Regions from separate parts of the Pseudomonas ogarae genome, predicted to be linked through region 2. Evidence: riboswitches for the same ligand, from Rfam matches in the RefSeq annotation. Region 2 holds a riboswitch; the other holds the start of a gene.
What was found. A riboswitch is a leader RNA that binds a small molecule or an ion and turns the genes downstream of it on or off. The one in region 2 is predicted to bind cobalamin.
Positions count from the first base shown of each region.

Region 1 (7,936 bases), 2.5 Mb from region 2:
GCCACCAGGGCCGGGTTTTGTGGTTCGACCCGGACATCGACGTTCTGCCCATAGTAGCTGTAGGGCCAGCCATAAAAGGCACCGTCCTTGACCGAGGTGATGTAGTCCGGCACCAGGTCGCTGCCGATCTCATCCCGCTCGTTCACCGCTGTCCAGAGCGCGCCGCTGCGGGGTTCCCAGGCCAAGCCGTTGGGGTTGCGCAGGCCTGAGGCGAAAATGCGGTGATTGCCGCTGGCACGGTCCACTTCCCAGATGGCGGCGCGACCTTCTTCGGCCTCCATGCCGTTTTCCGCGACGTTGCTGTTCGAACCGGTGGTGACGTACAGCTTGCTGCCGTCGCGGCTGGCAATCACGTTTTTGGTCCAGTGGTGGTTGAGTGTGCCCCCGGGCAGATCAACGACCTTGGTCGGCTGCGCCTGGATTTGCGTATCACCCTCCTGGTAGGGGAAGCGGATCAGTCGATCGGTATCGGCCACGTACAGGTCATTGCCGACCAGGGTCATGCCGAATGGCGAGTTGAGGTTTTCCAGGAACACCGTACGGGTTTCGGCGATGCCGTCGTGATTGGCGTCGCGCAACAGGGTGATGCGATTCGGGCTGGGCACACCGGCACCGGCGCGGCCCATGACTTTTTTCATCACCCAGCCACGGATGCCCTTGGCGTCGTCCGGCTTGGGCGGGGCGTTGGTTTCGGCCACCAGCACATCGCCATTGGGCAGCACATAGAGCCAGCGTGGATGGTCCAGTCCTTCAGCGAACGCGCCCACTTGCAGGCCCGGGGCCGGGGTTGGCTTGGCGCCTTGCGGCCAGCCGATGGCCTCGGCGATGTTGACGGTAGGGATCAGGGTCTTGTTCGGTTCAGGCAGTTTCGGCGCTGGGCCGGTGCCGTCGGACACTTGCAAGGTGGAAGACTCGCCACAAGCGACAAGTCCTGCGGCAAGGGTGACGATCAAAAGATGGGCGGGCTTGAGCATGCTGGCTTCCCTATGAATGCATGTAGTTATTCATAGAGGAGCGTAGACGCGCGATGGTTCAACCGCGGGTAGGCCTGTCAGCTAGCCAAACAAACTTCCTGTGAGAGCCAAGCTTGGCTCTCACAGTTCCTTGCGCAGAATCAACCATGGGCCTGTTTGAACAGCACGGCGATGCCCGGGTGGTAGTGACCGGCTTCGTTGCGCAACTTGCGGTAGGCGTAAGGGAAGTACCAGGCCACGGCGCAGGTGTTTTCCTTCTGCAGGTCGTCGATCATGTCCTGCAATTCTTCGGGCGTGGCGCTTTGCTGGGCTTTTTGCGGCGAGACGAACAGGCAGCCCAGCTTCAGGTCGCTGGCATAGCTGATGCGCTTGGCATCGCTGGTGGCTTCCAGTAGCGGCTGGGTCAGATTCAGATTGTTGACCTTGGGCCAGCGCTGGGTGGCCTGGATGAAGGCGCGCTCCTCGGTGCTGGCGATCAACAGGTCGGCGCTGACGTTGCGTTCGCCTTCTTCATTCTGCTTGCGGGTCGGCGCGTTCTGCAGCGTGACCATCTCGGCCATCCAGGCGGCAGCCGACAGCAAGCCGAGGTTGGCTTTTTCGTCGAACCAATAAGGCGTGTCGTTATCGCCACGCACCGCATTGTAGCGGTCGATACAGTCAAACCAGCGTTCCAGCATCGGGCGCAGGAATTCCAATTTTGGATTGCTGATGATCATGCCTTGCATGCTTTGCCCTCTTGTTCTTGTGATATCGGGTCGTAATGTCGCTTTGATATCACTTGCCGCAGAATCACACAAGATTGGCGTCATTTTATTGATCGGCGCCAATGATTGCCCCGACAGGCGGCTTTAATTGACGCTCCACCCCCAACCCTCTAACCTTCGCCGCTTGTTTCAGGTGCTCTGTGGCTGCGGTCGACAGAGTGAAACAGGGAAGCCGGTGAGTGCATACGAACCCGGCGCTGCCCCCGCAACGGTAAATGAGTCAACGCTGCGCTTTGTGGCCACACAGGCCACTCACCACTGTGTCGCATGACATGGGAAGGCGCGCAGCCAGGCACCACGCCGCTCATGAGCCCGGAGACCGGCCTGATTCATCCAACGGCATCACGGTGGGCGATGCCAGGCTTGTTGCCGTCTTTTTTTGTGCCCGCCCGCCGTTATCCAATCCCAAACGGAGGCTTCCCATGACCGACTCCCTCATCACCGACACGTCTGATCGCGACGAACGCCACCTGGCGCGCATGCTGCGCAAGAAAGCCGTGATCGACGAGCGCATCGCCAACTCGCCGAATGAATGCGGCTTGCTGCTGGTGCTGACGGGCAACGGCAAGGGCAAGAGCAGCTCGGCGTTCGGCATGCTTGCGCGGTCCATGGGCCACGGCATGCAATGCGGCGTGGTGCAGTTCATCAAGGGGCGTAACAGCACCGGTGAAGAACTGTTCTTCCGCCGCTTCCCGGAGCAGGTGCGCTTTCACGTCATGGGCGAAGGCTTCACCTGGGAAACCCAGGATCGCCAGCGTGACATCGCCGCCGCCGAAGCCGCCTGGGCGGTCTCGCGCCAGTTGCTCAGCGATCCGTCCATCGGCCTGGTGGTGCTCGACGAGTTGAACATTGCCCTCAAGCACGGTTACCTCGACCTCGATCAGGTGCTGAGCGATCTGCAGGCACGTCCACCGATGCAGCACGTGGTCGTGACTGGTCGCGGTGCCAAGCCCGAGATGATCGAACTGGCCGACACCGTGACTGAAATGGGCATGATCAAGCATGCGTTCCAGGCGGGTATCAAGGCGCAGAAAGGCGTCGAACTGTGAGCGATCCCGCCATGACCAGCCGCCATTGTCCGGCGGTGCTGATCGCCGCGCCGGCCTCGGGCCAGGGCAAGACCACCGTCACTGCGGCGCTGGCCCGGTTGCATCGCAACCAGGGACGCAAGGTGCGCGTATTCAAATGCGGCCCGGACTTTCTCGATCCGATGATCCTCGAGCGGGCCAGCGGCGCGCCGGTCTATCAATTGGACATGTGGATGGTCGGTGAGCAGGAAAGTCGCCGGCTGTTGTGGGAAGCCGCCGCTGAAGCGGACCTGATCCTGATCGAAGGGGTGATGGGGCTGTTCGACGGCACCCCGTCGAGCGCCGACCTGGCACGGCATTTTGGCGTGCCGGTGCTGGCGGTGATCGACGGCACGGCCATGGCCCAGACTTTCGGCGCCCTGGCCCTGGGCCTGGCCCGTTATCAACCCGACCTGCCGTTCGCCGGGGTCTTGGCCAACCGGGTCGGCACCTTGCGCCACGCGCAATTGCTCGAAGGCAGCCTGACCGAAGGCCTGCGCTGGTACGGCGCGCTGTCCCGGGAAACCGGCATCGAATTGCCCAGCCGTCATCTCGGGTTGGTCCAGGCCAGCGAGTTGAACGACTTGGACGCGCGCCTCGACGCTGCCGCCGAGGCCCTGGCCGGCAGTTGCGAAGTGGCGTTGCCGCCAGCGGTGGCATTCGCCGCGCCTGAGGTGATCGCTGTTGAGCCGTGGCTCGCCGGGGTGCGCATCGCTGTGGCCCGTGACGAAGCGTTTGCCTTCACCTATGGCGCCAGCCTTGATCTGCTGCGGGCCATGGGCGCGCAGTTGTGTTTCTTTTCGCCGATTCATGACAGCGAACTGCCCGAGGCGGACAGCCTTTATTTGCCTGGCGGTTATCCGGAGCTGCACCACGTTGCACTGGCTCGGAACGCGCCGATGCTCGCCGCGATCCGTGCTCACCAGGCCGCCGACAAACCGTTGCTCGCCGAATGCGGCGGCATGTTGTATCTGCTGGACTCATTGACCGATGTCGAAGGCGTGCGCGCCGAACTGCTGGGTTTGCTGGCCGGCGATGCGCAGATGCAAAAGCGCCTGGCGGCCCTGGCGCTGCAATCGGTGGACTTGCCGGAAGGCACCTTGCGTGGGCATACCTATCATCATTCGCTGACCAGCACCGAACTTGAACCGATTGCCCGTGGCCATAGCCCCAACGGCGGGCGTGGGGCGGAAGCGGTGTTCCGGCAGGGGCGGATGACGGCGTCCTATGTGCACTTCTATTTTCCGTCCAATCCCGGAGCAATTGCCGCGTTGTTTGCGCCTGACCTTGAGGCCGCTATCGCGAGCACGCTCGCTCCCACAGGGGACCCGGTGATCTCAAGTGCAACGCTAGCCAATGTGGGAGCGAGCTTGCTCGCGAAGAGGCCATGACCGACACCGCTTTCTCCCAGGCCGAACGCGACGCCATCTACCGCGCCATCGCCGAGCGCCGCGACATGCGTCACTTCACCGATGGCACGGTCGAGCCGGCCTTGCTGCGCCGCCTGCTGGAAGCCGCGCACCAGGCCCCCAGCGTCGGCCTGATGCAACCGTGGCGATTCATCCGCATCAGTGACCGCGCTTTGCGTGGGCAGATCCGCGAATTGGTGGAGCAAGAGCGCATTCGCACCGCCGAGGCCCTGGGCGAGCGCAGCGATGAATTCATGAAGCTCAAGGTTGAAGGCATAGACGACTGCGCCGAAGTGCTGGTGGCGGCGTTGATGGAGGATCGCGAGCGGCACATCTTCGGTCGGCGGACCTTGCCGGAAATGGACCTGGCCTCGCTGTCCTGCGCAATCCAGAACCTGTGGCTGGCCTCCCGTGCCGAAGGGTTGGGGATGGGCTGGGTGTCGTTGTTCGAGCCCCTGGCCCTGGCCGACCTGCTGGGCCTGCCCGCGGGGGCCAAGCCGCTGGCGATCCTCTGCCTGGGCCCGGTCGAGGGTTTTTACCCGGCGCCGATGCTCGCCCTGGAAGGGTGGGCGCAACCGCGTCCGCTCAATGAACTGCTGTATGAAAACCATTGGGGAGTGAGCCCATGAGTGTGGCCTTGCTCAGTGCTGCCGCAGTGGCGCTGGATGCGCTGCTGGGCGAGCCCCGGCGCTGGCATCCGCTGGTGGCGTTCGGCGATTTTGCCGATCGCATCGAACAACGCTTCAATTCCGGCGGACGCGGTTGGCGCAGCCATGGGGTGACGGCATGGATCATCGCCGTGGTGCCGTTGACCTTGCTCGCCACGGCCCTTTCGTGGGCGCCGATGGTGGGCTGGTTGGTGGAGATCCTGGCTCTGTACTGTGCCCTCGGCCTGCGCAGCCTCGGTGAACATGTCGAGCCGGTGGCGCGGGCGTTGCGCAGTGGTGATCTGGACGAGGCGCGCAAGCGTGTCGGCTATCTGGTCAGCCGCGAAACGGCTGAACTGGATGAAACCGCCGTGGCCCGCGCCGCCACCGAATCGGTGTTGGAAAATGGCAGCGACGCGGTGTTCGCCGCGTTGTTCTGGTTCGCCGTGGCCGGTGCGCCCGGGGTGGTGTTGTACCGCCTGAGCAATACCCTCGACGCCATGTGGGGCTATCGCAACGAACGTTTCGAGCGCTTCGGTTGGGCGGCGGCAAAAATCGACGATGTGCTCAACTACATTCCGGCGCGCCTGGTGGCATTGACCTACGCGCTGCTCGGTAAAACCCGCCTGGCGCTCAAGTGCTGGCGCACCCAGGGTCCGACCTGGGACAGCCCCAACGCCGGACCAGTGATGGCCGCCGGTGCCGGAGCGCTGGGTGTCGAGCTGGGCGGGGCGGCGGTTTATCACGGCGAACTGCATCAACGTCCAGTGTTGGGCGAAGGCGTGCCGGCGAGTGCCGACGCCATTGATCGCGGCTGGCAATTGGTCCAGCGCGGCGTATGGTTATGGCTGCTGATTCTCTGCCTGGGAGCTGAGTTTTATGCTTGAGCACGGTGGTCGCTTGCGCAACGCAGCCCGGCAATACGGCATTGCCGAAGCGGATTGGCTCGACTTGTCCAGCGGCCTCGCGCCTTGGCCGTTCGAGGTCCCGGCGATTCCCCTGCGGGCCTGGGCGCGCCTGCCGGAAACCGATGACGGCTTGGAACAGGCCGCCTGCGATTATTACGGCGCGCTGAATGTGCTACCGGTGGCCGGTTCGCAGATGGCTATCCAGCTGTTGCCGCGCCTGCGTCGGGCCGGCAAGGTCGGCGTCTTGTCGCCGTGTTATGCCGAGCACGCCGAAGCCTGGCGCCGCAGCGGCTACATCGTGCGCGAAGTGCTGGAGTCGGAGGTGGATTTCTTTCTCGACAGCCTCGACGTGCTGGTGGTGGTCAATCCGAACAATCCCACGGGCCTGAGCCTGACGCCCGAGCGCTTGCTGGACTGGCATGCGCGCCTGGCCCAGCGCGGTGGCTGGCTGGTGGTGGATGAAGCCTTCATGGACGTCACGCCGGCGCTGAGCCTGGCGGCGCACACCCATCTGGTCGGGTTGATCGTGCTGCGCTCGTTCGGCAAATTCTTTGGCCTGGCCGGGGTTCGCCTGGGGTTTGTATTGGCCGAGCGCCGCTTGCTCAAGTTGCTCGCCGAACAGGTCGGGCCGTGGGTCGTCAGCGGGCCGACCCGGGTACTGGGCCAGGCGTGCCTGCTGGACACTGATGCCCACGCATACCAGCGCCAACGCTGCGAAGCCACCAGCCAACGCCTGGCGCTGATGCTCGAACGCCACGGCTTCAAGCCGCAGGGCGGCTGCGGGTTGTTCCAATGGCTGGTCACCGAACACGCCCTGGGGCTTCATGATTTCATGGCCCATCGCGGCATTCTCCTGCGCTTGTTTACCAGCACCAGCAGCCTGCGCTTCGGACTGCCGGCCGATGACAGCGAATTCCTGTGCCTCGAACAGGCCTTAGAGGCCTACGCCAAGGACACCCGATGACCACAGTGATGGTGCAGGGCACCACGTCCGATGCCGGTAAAAGTACCTTGGTCACGGCTTTATGCCGCTGGGTCCGACGCCAGGGTGTAAGCGTGGTGCCGTTCAAGCCGCAGAACATGGCCCTCAACAGCGCCGTGACGGCCGACGGCGGCGAAATCGGCCGCGCCCAGGCGGTGCAGGCCCAGGCGGCGGGACTGGAACCGCACACCGACATGAACCCGGTGCTGCTCAAGCCCAACAGCGACACTGGCGCCCAGGTGATTATCCATGGCCGAGCCGTGACCACCATGAATGCCGTGGCCTATCACGATTACAAAGCCATCGCGATGCAAGCCGTGCTGGCCTCCCACGCGCGCTTGAGCGCGGCCTATCCGATGGTGATGGTGGAGGGCGCCGGCTCGCCGGCCGAGATCAACCTGCGTGCCGGCGACATTGCCAACATGGGTTTTGCCGAGGCGGTGGATTGCCCGGTGCTGCTGATCGCCGATATCAATCGTGGCGGGGTGTTCGCTCATCTGGTCGGTACTCTGGAGCTGCTGTCGCCCAGCGAACAGGCGCGGGTCAAGGGCTTCATCATCAACCGTTTTCGCGGCGACATCGCCTTGCTGCAACCGGGCCTGGACTGGCTGGAAGCGCGCACCGGCAAACCGGTGATCGGCGTGTTGCCATACGTGATGGACCTGCACCTGGAAGCCGAGGACGGCCTCGACCAGCGCCAGGCCGAAAAAGCCGAGCAAGTGCTGAAGGTGGTGGTGCCGGTGTTGCCGCGCATCAGCAATCACACCGATTTCGATCCACTGCGCCTACACCCGCAGGTCGACTTGCAATTCATCGGCCCCGGCCAGCCCATCCCGCCGGCCGACCTGATCATCCTGCCCGGATCGAAAAGCGTGCGCAGCGACCTGGCCTACCTGCGCACCAACGGTTGGGCAACGGCGATCAATCGCCACCTGCGCTACGGCGGCAAGTTGCTGGGCATCTGCGGCGGTTTGCAGATGCTCGGCCAGCAGGTCCACGATCCGTTGGGGCTCGAAGGCGCGGCCGGTTCCAGTGCCGGGCTGGGCTTGTTGGATTTTGAAACGACCCTGGAGCACGAGAAGCAATTGCGCAATGTGCGCGGGCGATTGGCCTTGGAAGAGGCTGAGGTCAGCGGCTATGAGATCCACGCGGGCGTGACCACCGGCCCAGCCCTGGAAAACGCGG
Region 1 is NZ_CP077086.1:5,117,244-5,125,179, reverse strand. Features, by position in the region: gene HU749_RS22455 (PQQ-dependent sugar dehydrogenase) at 1-974, opposite strand, end outside; gene HU749_RS22450 (hypothetical protein) at 1,115-1,699, opposite strand; cobalamin riboswitch at 1,853-2,080, shown strand; gene cobO (cob(I)yrinic acid a,c-diamide adenosyltransferase) at 2,161-2,787, shown strand; gene HU749_RS22440 (cobyrinic acid a,c-diamide synthase CobB) at 2,799-4,196, shown strand; gene bluB (5,6-dimethylbenzimidazole synthase) at 4,193-4,843, shown strand; gene cbiB (adenosylcobinamide-phosphate synthase CbiB) at 4,840-5,748, shown strand; gene cobD (threonine-phosphate decarboxylase CobD) at 5,741-6,733, shown strand; gene HU749_RS22420 (cobyric acid synthase) at 6,730-7,936, shown strand, end outside.
Region 1: it holds a riboswitch for cobalamin, as region 2 does, so the genes downstream of both, cobO (cob(I)yrinic acid a,c-diamide adenosyltransferase) here and cobW (cobalamin biosynthesis protein CobW) in region 2, are expected to answer to the same signal.

Region 2 (7,936 bases):
GCGCCAAACGCCAAGGTGCCGATGGTCAATGCCGACAGCCCGGTCAACGAGCGTATCAATTACTACCTGCAAACCGAAATCAACCCGGGGCTGGCCAGCCACGGCGGCCAGGTTTCGCTGATCGACGTGGTGGAAGACGGCATCGCCGTGCTCCAGTTCGGCGGCGGCTGCCAGGGCTGCGGCCAGGCTGACGTGACCTTGAAGGAAGGCATCGAGCGGACCTTGCTCGAGCGCATTCCGGAGCTCAAGGGCGTACGCGACGTGACCGACCACACGCAGAAAGAAAACGCCTACTACTGATTGTGGCGATACCATCTTGCGATCAGCTCGTAACCTGTGGGAGCGAGCTTGTGGGAGCAAGGCTTGCCCGCGATGCAAACATCTCGGTGTGGCTGATAGACCGAGGCGACGCCTTCGCGGGCAAGCCTTGCTCCCACAGGTTCGCTCCCACAGGGGAATCCAGGTGGATTCTCTGGCGAGTCAGGGCCTGTAGAGATGCGCATGCCCGGCGCGGTACAGCGAAGACTCGCTGAACACATCGTTGCCCAACACACGCCCCACCAGAATCAGCGCCGTGCGGCGAAAGCCCTTGGCTTGTACCTTTGCCGCGATATCGTCCAGCGTCCCCATCACCCAATCCTGATCCGGCCACGTCGCCCGGTGGATCACCGCAATCGGGCAATCGGCGCCGTAATGGGGTCGCAGTTCGTCGACGATTTTTTCCAGATGATTGACCCCCAGGTGTATCGCCATGGTCGCCCCGTGCTGCGCCAGGCTGCCCAGTTCTTCCCCGGCAGGCATTGGGCTTTTGTCGGCGTAGCGGGTGAGGATCAGGCTTTGGGAAATGTCCGGCAAGGTCAGTTCGGCACCCAGCAGGGCGGCGCAGGCTGAGGTCGCGGTCACCCCCGGGATGATTTCGAAAGGGATGTCCAGTTCCCGCAGGCAACGAATCTGCTCGCCAATGGCACCGTACAGGCTCGGGTCGCCGGAATGCACCCGGGCCACGTCCTGGCCCTTGAGATGGGCGCTCTTGATCAATTCGATGATCTGTTCCAGATGCAGCTCGGCGCTGTTGATCACCTGTTCGGCACAATGGCCTTCAAGGACGGCGGTTGGCACCAGCGAGCCGGCGTAAATGATCACCGCGCAGTGGCGGATCAGTCGCTGGCCTTTGACGGTGATGAGATCCGGGTCGCCGGGGCCGGCGCCGATGAAGTACACGGTCATGACCGGCTCCTGTGGAAGGTGGGTGAGCGTCGCCCAGATGAAGATCGCTCATGATCCTGGGCGCCGATTATCGGGATTTACGCCACGACCGCCAATGCCAACGTGCACTTGGGGCCTTTCTGGCGAGGAATCAGCAGCGTCGCGGGCATCGTGCCCAACTGGTCCGCCAAGGCCAGGGCGGCGCTCTCGGCGATGCCGTAGCAACCGGTTCGCTCGAAGGCGATCTCGGAGCGGTGACTGAGCCGTTGCGCGTAATCGGCTAACTGTTCGGCACTGAAGCAGGTCAGCGGCAGGGCCAGTTGCCCGGCCAGCTCCAGCAGCCCGGGCTCGTCACGCTTGAGGTCGATACTGGCCAGGGCCCGTACCCGATGAAGTTCGATGCCGTGGGCCAGCAGCGTCTGGTCGAGCAAGGCCCGCAGCGTGCTGGCCGGGCAACCACGCTGGCAGCCCAGGCCGATCACCAGGATCGGCTCGGCGCTCATGCCTCGTGGTGGGCTTGGCCGTCACGGCGAAACAGCCAGGCGCTGATCAGGCCAAGGGCCAGCCAGAACGCGACGTTGGTCAGCTGCGAGGCGATCTTGAACTGACTCTCCAGCGCTTCGGGCGCCAGCATCGAGTGGACTTCGGGCTGCGGTGCGCCGATGACATGGGGCACCAGCAACGTCGCCACGCCCAGTACCTTGAGCAGCCAATGCCGGCCGAAGGCGATCAAGGCAATACCCACCGCCGTGGAAGCCGCGGTGCCGATCCACCACATCTGTCGTTGGGCCAGGTCGGCCGCTGCGGTGCCAGGCAGTTCCGGCGGCAGGCCGAGGGTTGGCGCCAGGACGAACGTGGCATAGCCGGCCAGGCCCCAGAGCAGGCCTTGGGACGTGCGAGTCGGTGCGCGCAAGGTGTACAGGCCCGCCAGCATCAGGGCAAAACCCACGGCGACCACCAGGTTGCCGCCCGTGGTAGACAGCACGCGCTGCCAACCGTCTTCCGGCTCCCAGGCCTCGGCATCATGGGTATGAGCCGCCCCGTCGGCGTGTTCATGGACCTCGGTCGCTGGGGCCTTCTCGAAGGTTTCCGCCTGGAGAATCAGCGGCGATACCCAGAAACTTTGCAGCAGGGTCAGCAGCAGGGCGGCCAGCAAGCCGCTGAAACCAGCGGTCTGCGCGATACGCTTGATCATGTCGTCAGTTCTCAATGGCACGGGAAAGCGGCGCTGTGGCGGGTATCGTGGGCGGCGTTGTGCACCGCTTCGATGTGGGAGAAACCGGCGAAATAGACCAGCCCTGCGCCCAGGATCGAAGCAAGGATCGCGGCGCTCAGGCGTTGGCTCAGGGTGGTGGTGCTGCTGGCGGTGCGGGCGGTGCTGCTGATGGTCGACATGGCGCTTCCCTCTGTTCTTGTTCAGTGGGCATTCGAGCGCGATGAGACCCCGGGCGAAAGCCCGCCAAGGTTCGAACAGCGCCCGCCCACCGCGGGTTTGTTGATGCATGAGTCATGGGCCGGTCTCCGGGCTCGCGAGGGGCCGGGCTTGCGCCTGGCCTGCAAGCGTCACCTTCCCATGCGCCCTTTTTGTAGCAGGGCATACACAGTGGTTCAGACGCTTCGCTCGCTTACCGTTGCGGGGGCAGCACCGGACTGACGTGGCTTTGGAGTAAAGCACACGATTCACCGGTTTCCCGTTTCACCCTGTGAAGGGCACCCGTAACTAGGCGCACAGGAGAGCATGGGCGGGGGCGGGGCGTCAATGCACAAGGGGCGCGGCGTCCTGCATATTACTTGCGGAGATTGACCCGCCCCCACACCCTGCGTAGCCTTGCGCCTTCGAGGTTCTTCGGCACGTGCCGGAGCTAAGAAGGGAACGCGGTCCAAGCCGCGGCTGCCCCCGCAACTGTGAACGGTGCTGTTTCTGCAAGGCCACTGTGCATGCCCTTTTAAACGGGCGCACGGGAAGGCGCAGCAATTGCCAGTCGAAAGATTGGCCCGCCGTCAGCCAGGAGACCTGCCTCGAGACAGATTCTCACTACAACCGGGCGGGGTGATCCGGTGGCGAAATCTTCCGCGCGCGCCTGTGCCAGCGGTTGTCGTCCCGTTTGCCCGCCACCTTGCCAAAGGGCATCCGATGAAAACACTGGCCAAACTCCCCGTCACCATCGTCACCGGCTTCCTCGGCTCGGGTAAAACCACTCTGCTGCGGCACATGCTCGACAACGCCCAGGGCCGTCGTATCGCCGTGATCGTCAACGAATTCGGCGAGCTGGGCATCGACGGCGAGATCCTCAAGCAGTGCTCTATCGGCTGCACCGAAGAAGAAGCCAGCGGCCGCGTCTATGAACTGGCCAACGGCTGCCTGTGCTGCACGGTGCAGGAAGAGTTCTTCCCGGTAATGCGCGAACTGGTGGCCCGGCGTGGCGACCTCGACCACATCCTCATCGAAACCTCCGGCCTGGCCCTGCCCAAGCCGCTGGTCCAGGCCTTCCAATGGCCGGAAATCCGCAGCGCCTGCACCGTCGATGCGGTCATCACCGTGGTCGACAGCCCGGCCGTGGCCGCCGGTACCTTTGCCGCGTTCCCCGACCAGGTCGATGCCCAGCGCAAACTCGACCCGAACCTGGACCACGAATCGCCGCTGCACGAACTGTTCGCCGACCAACTGGCAAGCGCCGACCTGGTGATCCTCAACAAGGCTGACCTGATCAGCCCTGAAGACCTGGCCAAAGTTCGCCTGGAAGTCGCCGAAGAGCTGCCGCCGGCGGTCAAGGTCATCGAAGCCAGCAGCGGTCGCCTGCCGCTGGACGTACTGATCGGCCTGGGCGCCGGTTCCGAAGAACACATCGACGGCCGCCACAGCCATCACGACCATCACCACGATGGCGACGATGATGACCACGATCATGACGCCTTCGATTCCATTTCCATCGAACTGCCCCAAGCTGACGAAAGCCTGTTGCTCGACGCATTGACGCAACTGGTGGTCCAGCACGGCGTACTGCGAGTCAAGGGTTTCGCTGCGATTCCGAACAAGCCGATGCGCCTGTTGATCCAGGGCGTCGGGACGCGGTTCGACAAGCATTTCGACCGCCAGTGGGGCGCCGAGGAAGCGCGGGTCACCCGTCTGGTGCTGATCGGCCAGGCGCTTGACGCCGCGCTGCTCGAAGCGCAGTTGCGCGCCGCCCTCGGCGCCTAAGCCATGCACCTGCTCAGGACCCAGCCCGGCGGTTTCGTGTCGGATGACAACATCGCCGACCTGGGGCAAACCCCCGCCGAACTGGTGATCCTGTGCAGCGGCGACTCCAGCCTGGCGCTGTTGGCCGAAGCGGCGAAGCAGTTGCCGGGCGATTATCCGCAGTTTCGCCTCGCCAACCCGATGCAGGTGCAGAACCACGCCTCGGTGGATCTGTACTTCGAAGACGTGCTGCGTCACGCCAAGGTCATCCTGTTGTCGCTGCACGGCGGCATCGGCTATTGGCGCTACGGCATCGAGCGCCTGATGGAACTGGCCGGGCGCGGGGTGAAGCTGATCCTGGTGCCGGGGGATGATCGTCCGGACCCGGAACTCAGTGACCTGAGCAACGTGCCCTGCGAAGATCGCGACCGGCTCTGGCAGTTCTTGCGCCAGGGCGGGCTGGGCAATGCCCTGGACCTGTTTTACAACCTCGGCAGCCAATGGTTCGGCCGCGATTATCCGTGGGCCGAGCCGCAGGCCTTGCCACGCACGGCCATCTATCACCCGGCGAAAACCAGCGCCAGCCTCGACGACTGGCAAACCGACTGGAGCGCCGGGCAACCGGTGGCGGCGGTGCTGTTTTATCGCTCCCACCTGCAAGCGGCGAACACCGCGTTCATCGACGTGTTCTGCCAGCGCCTGCAAGCGGCGGGGCTCAATCCGCTGCCGATTGCCGTGGCAAGCCTCAAGGAGCCTGGTTGCCTCGCACTTGTTGAGGACTGGCTGGACGAGGTGCAGGCGGGCGTGATCCTCAACACCACCGGCTTCGCTCAATCCAGCCCCGAAGCTCCGCACTTGCGACCGTTTCGCCGCAACATCCCGGTGATCCAGGCGATCTGCGCCCAGGACAACGAACCCGGCTGGCGTGCCAGCGAGCAGGGCCTGGGACCGCGGGACCTGGCGATGCACATTGCCTTGCCGGAACTGGACGGACGGATCATCAGCCGCCCGATCAGTTTCAAGGACCTGGCCTGGCGCAGCGAGCGCAGCCAGAGCGACGTGGTCTGCTACCGGGCCGCGCCCGAGCGCATGGATTTTGTCGCCGAACTGGCCCGACGCTGGACCACCCTGGCGCGCTTGCCCAATGCCCAGAAGCGTGTGGCGCTGATCCTCGCCAACTACCCGACCCGCGACGGTCGCATCGGTAATGGCGTCGGCCTGGACACCCCGGCAGCGGCGTTGAATATCCTCCGGGCCCTACAGGTCGAGGGCTATCCATTGTCGGCTGAGCTGCCGGTGAGCGGCACTGCGTTGATCCAGCAATTGCTCGGCGGGGTCAGTAACGACCTCGACAGCCTCGACTTGCGTCCCTGTCACCAGAGCCTGGCCCTTGCCGAGTACCAGGCCTTGTTCGACGCACTGCCCGAAGCCAATCGCCAAGCGGTGCTGGCGCGCTGGGGCTCGCCCGAGCAGGACCCGATGTGCCGCGAGGGGCGCCTGATGGTCGCCGGCCTTCGGCTGGGCCTGACGTTCGTCGGCATCCAGCCGGCGCGGGGTTATCAGGGCGATCCGAGCGCGGTGTACCATGACCCGGACCTGGTGCCGCCCCACGGTTACCTGGCGTTTTATTTCTGGTTGCGCCACACCTACGGCGTCCATGGAGTGATCCACGTCGGCAAGCACGGCAACCTCGAATGGCTACCGGGCAAGGGCGTCGGGCTGTCGGAAAACTGCTGGCCGGACGTGCTGTTGGGGCCGCTGCCGAATATCTATCCGTTCATCGTCAACGACCCGGGTGAGGGCGCCCAGGCCAAGCGTCGCACCCAGGCGGTGATCATCGACCACTTGATGCCGCCCCTGACCCGGGCCGAAACCTATGGGCCGCTGCGTAACCTCGAGCTGCTGGCGGACGAGTACTACGAGGCGCAATTGCTCGATCCGCGCCGTGCCCGGGAGCTGCAACGGGACATCCTCAACCTGGTGCGCGAGACGCACATCGACCGCGAACTGCAACTCGATGCATCCCTGGACAGCGACGTCGACGCGGCGATCTGGCTGCCACGCCTGGACACTTACCTGTGCGACTTGAAGGAGTCGCAGATCCGCGACGGCCTGCACATCTTTGGCGAGTCGCCCAGCGGACGGCTGCGCATCGACACCTTGCTGGCGTTGCTGCGCATTCCCCGGGGCGACGGCAAGGGCGCGCAGTCGAGTCTGCTGCGGGCGCTGGCCAAGGCGTTCGGGCTGGGTTTCGATCCGCTGGACTGTGCCTTGGCCGAGCCCTGGACCGGTGACTGTCCCGAGGCGTTGCGTCAGGTCAGCGCCGAGCCTTGGCGCACCGCCGGCGATACCCGCGAGCGCCTGGAGCTGTTCGCTGTGCAGTTGATCGAGCAGGCGCTGGACGGTGCGGTGGAGCAGCTCGACGCGCCGGGCTGGGAGCTGGTGGGCAGCATCATTGAAAACCTGCGATCCGTCGTAGCCCCGCGCCTGGACGCTTGCGGCTCGGCGGAAATGCGCGGCCTGCTCGATGCCTTGAGCGGGCGCTTCGTGCCGGCCGGCCCCAGCGGCGCACCGAGTCGCGGGCGCCTCGATGTGTTGCCCACCGGTCGCAACTTCTTCTCGGTGGACGTGCGCAACCTGCCCACCACCACGGCGTGGCGCATCGGTTTCCAATCGGCGAACCTGATCCTTGAGCGGCACTTGCAGGATCACGGAGACCACCTGCGCCAACTCGGCCTCTCGGTGTGGGGCACGGCCACCATGCGCACCGGCGGTGACGACATCGCCCAGGCCATGGCGCTGATGGGCGTGCGCCCGGTGTGGGCCACGGGTAGCCAGCGGGTCGATGACTTCGAGATCCTGCCGCTGAGCCTGCTGGACCGGCCTCGGGTCGATGTCACGCTGCGCGTGTCCGGCTTCTTCCGTGACGCCTTTGCCAACCTGATTCGCCTGTTCGATGCCGCCGTGCAGGCCGTCGCCGCACTCGATGAGCCGGACGACATGAACCCCTTGGCGGCCAAGGTGCGTGGCGAACGCGAAGCCCTGCTGGCATCGGGTCTTGAGCCGGAAGCCGCGGCGCGCCAGGCCGGCTGGCGGATCTTCGGCGCCAAGCCCGGTGCCTATGGCGCGGGCGTGCAGGGCGCGATTGACGGGCGCTTGTGGCAGAGCCGCGAGGATCTGGCCGAGGTGTACCTGAACTGGGGCGGTTACGCCTACGGCGCCAGCGATGAAGGCACGGCCGCCCGGGAGCAGTTCTCCCGGCGCTTGAGCCAGGTGCAGGCGGTGTTGCAGAACCAGGACAACCGCGAGCACGACCTGCTCGATTCCAACGATTACTACCAGTTCCAGGGCGGTATGCTGGCGGCGGTCGAGACCCTCAGTGGTGATGCGGCGGCCAGTTACCATGGCGATCACAGCCAGCCAGACTTGCCCAGGATCCGCACCCTGAAAGAAGAGCTCAACCGCGTCATCCGTTCCCGCGCAGCGAACCCGAAGTGGATCGACGGCGTGAAGCGTCACGGCTATAAAGGCGCGTTCGAACTGGCGGCGACG
Region 2 is NZ_CP077086.1:2,591,487-2,599,422, forward strand. Features, by position in the region: gene nfuA (Fe-S biogenesis protein NfuA) at 1-300, shown strand, start outside; gene cobM (precorrin-4 C(11)-methyltransferase) at 481-1,227, opposite strand; gene HU749_RS11545 (cobalamin biosynthesis protein) at 1,305-1,709, opposite strand; gene HU749_RS11550 (CbtA family protein) at 1,706-2,401, opposite strand; gene HU749_RS11555 (CbtB domain-containing protein) at 2,413-2,601, opposite strand; cobalamin riboswitch at 2,702-2,939, opposite strand; cobalamin riboswitch at 3,029-3,242, shown strand; gene cobW (cobalamin biosynthesis protein CobW) at 3,341-4,405, shown strand; gene cobN (cobaltochelatase subunit CobN) at 4,409-7,936, shown strand, end outside.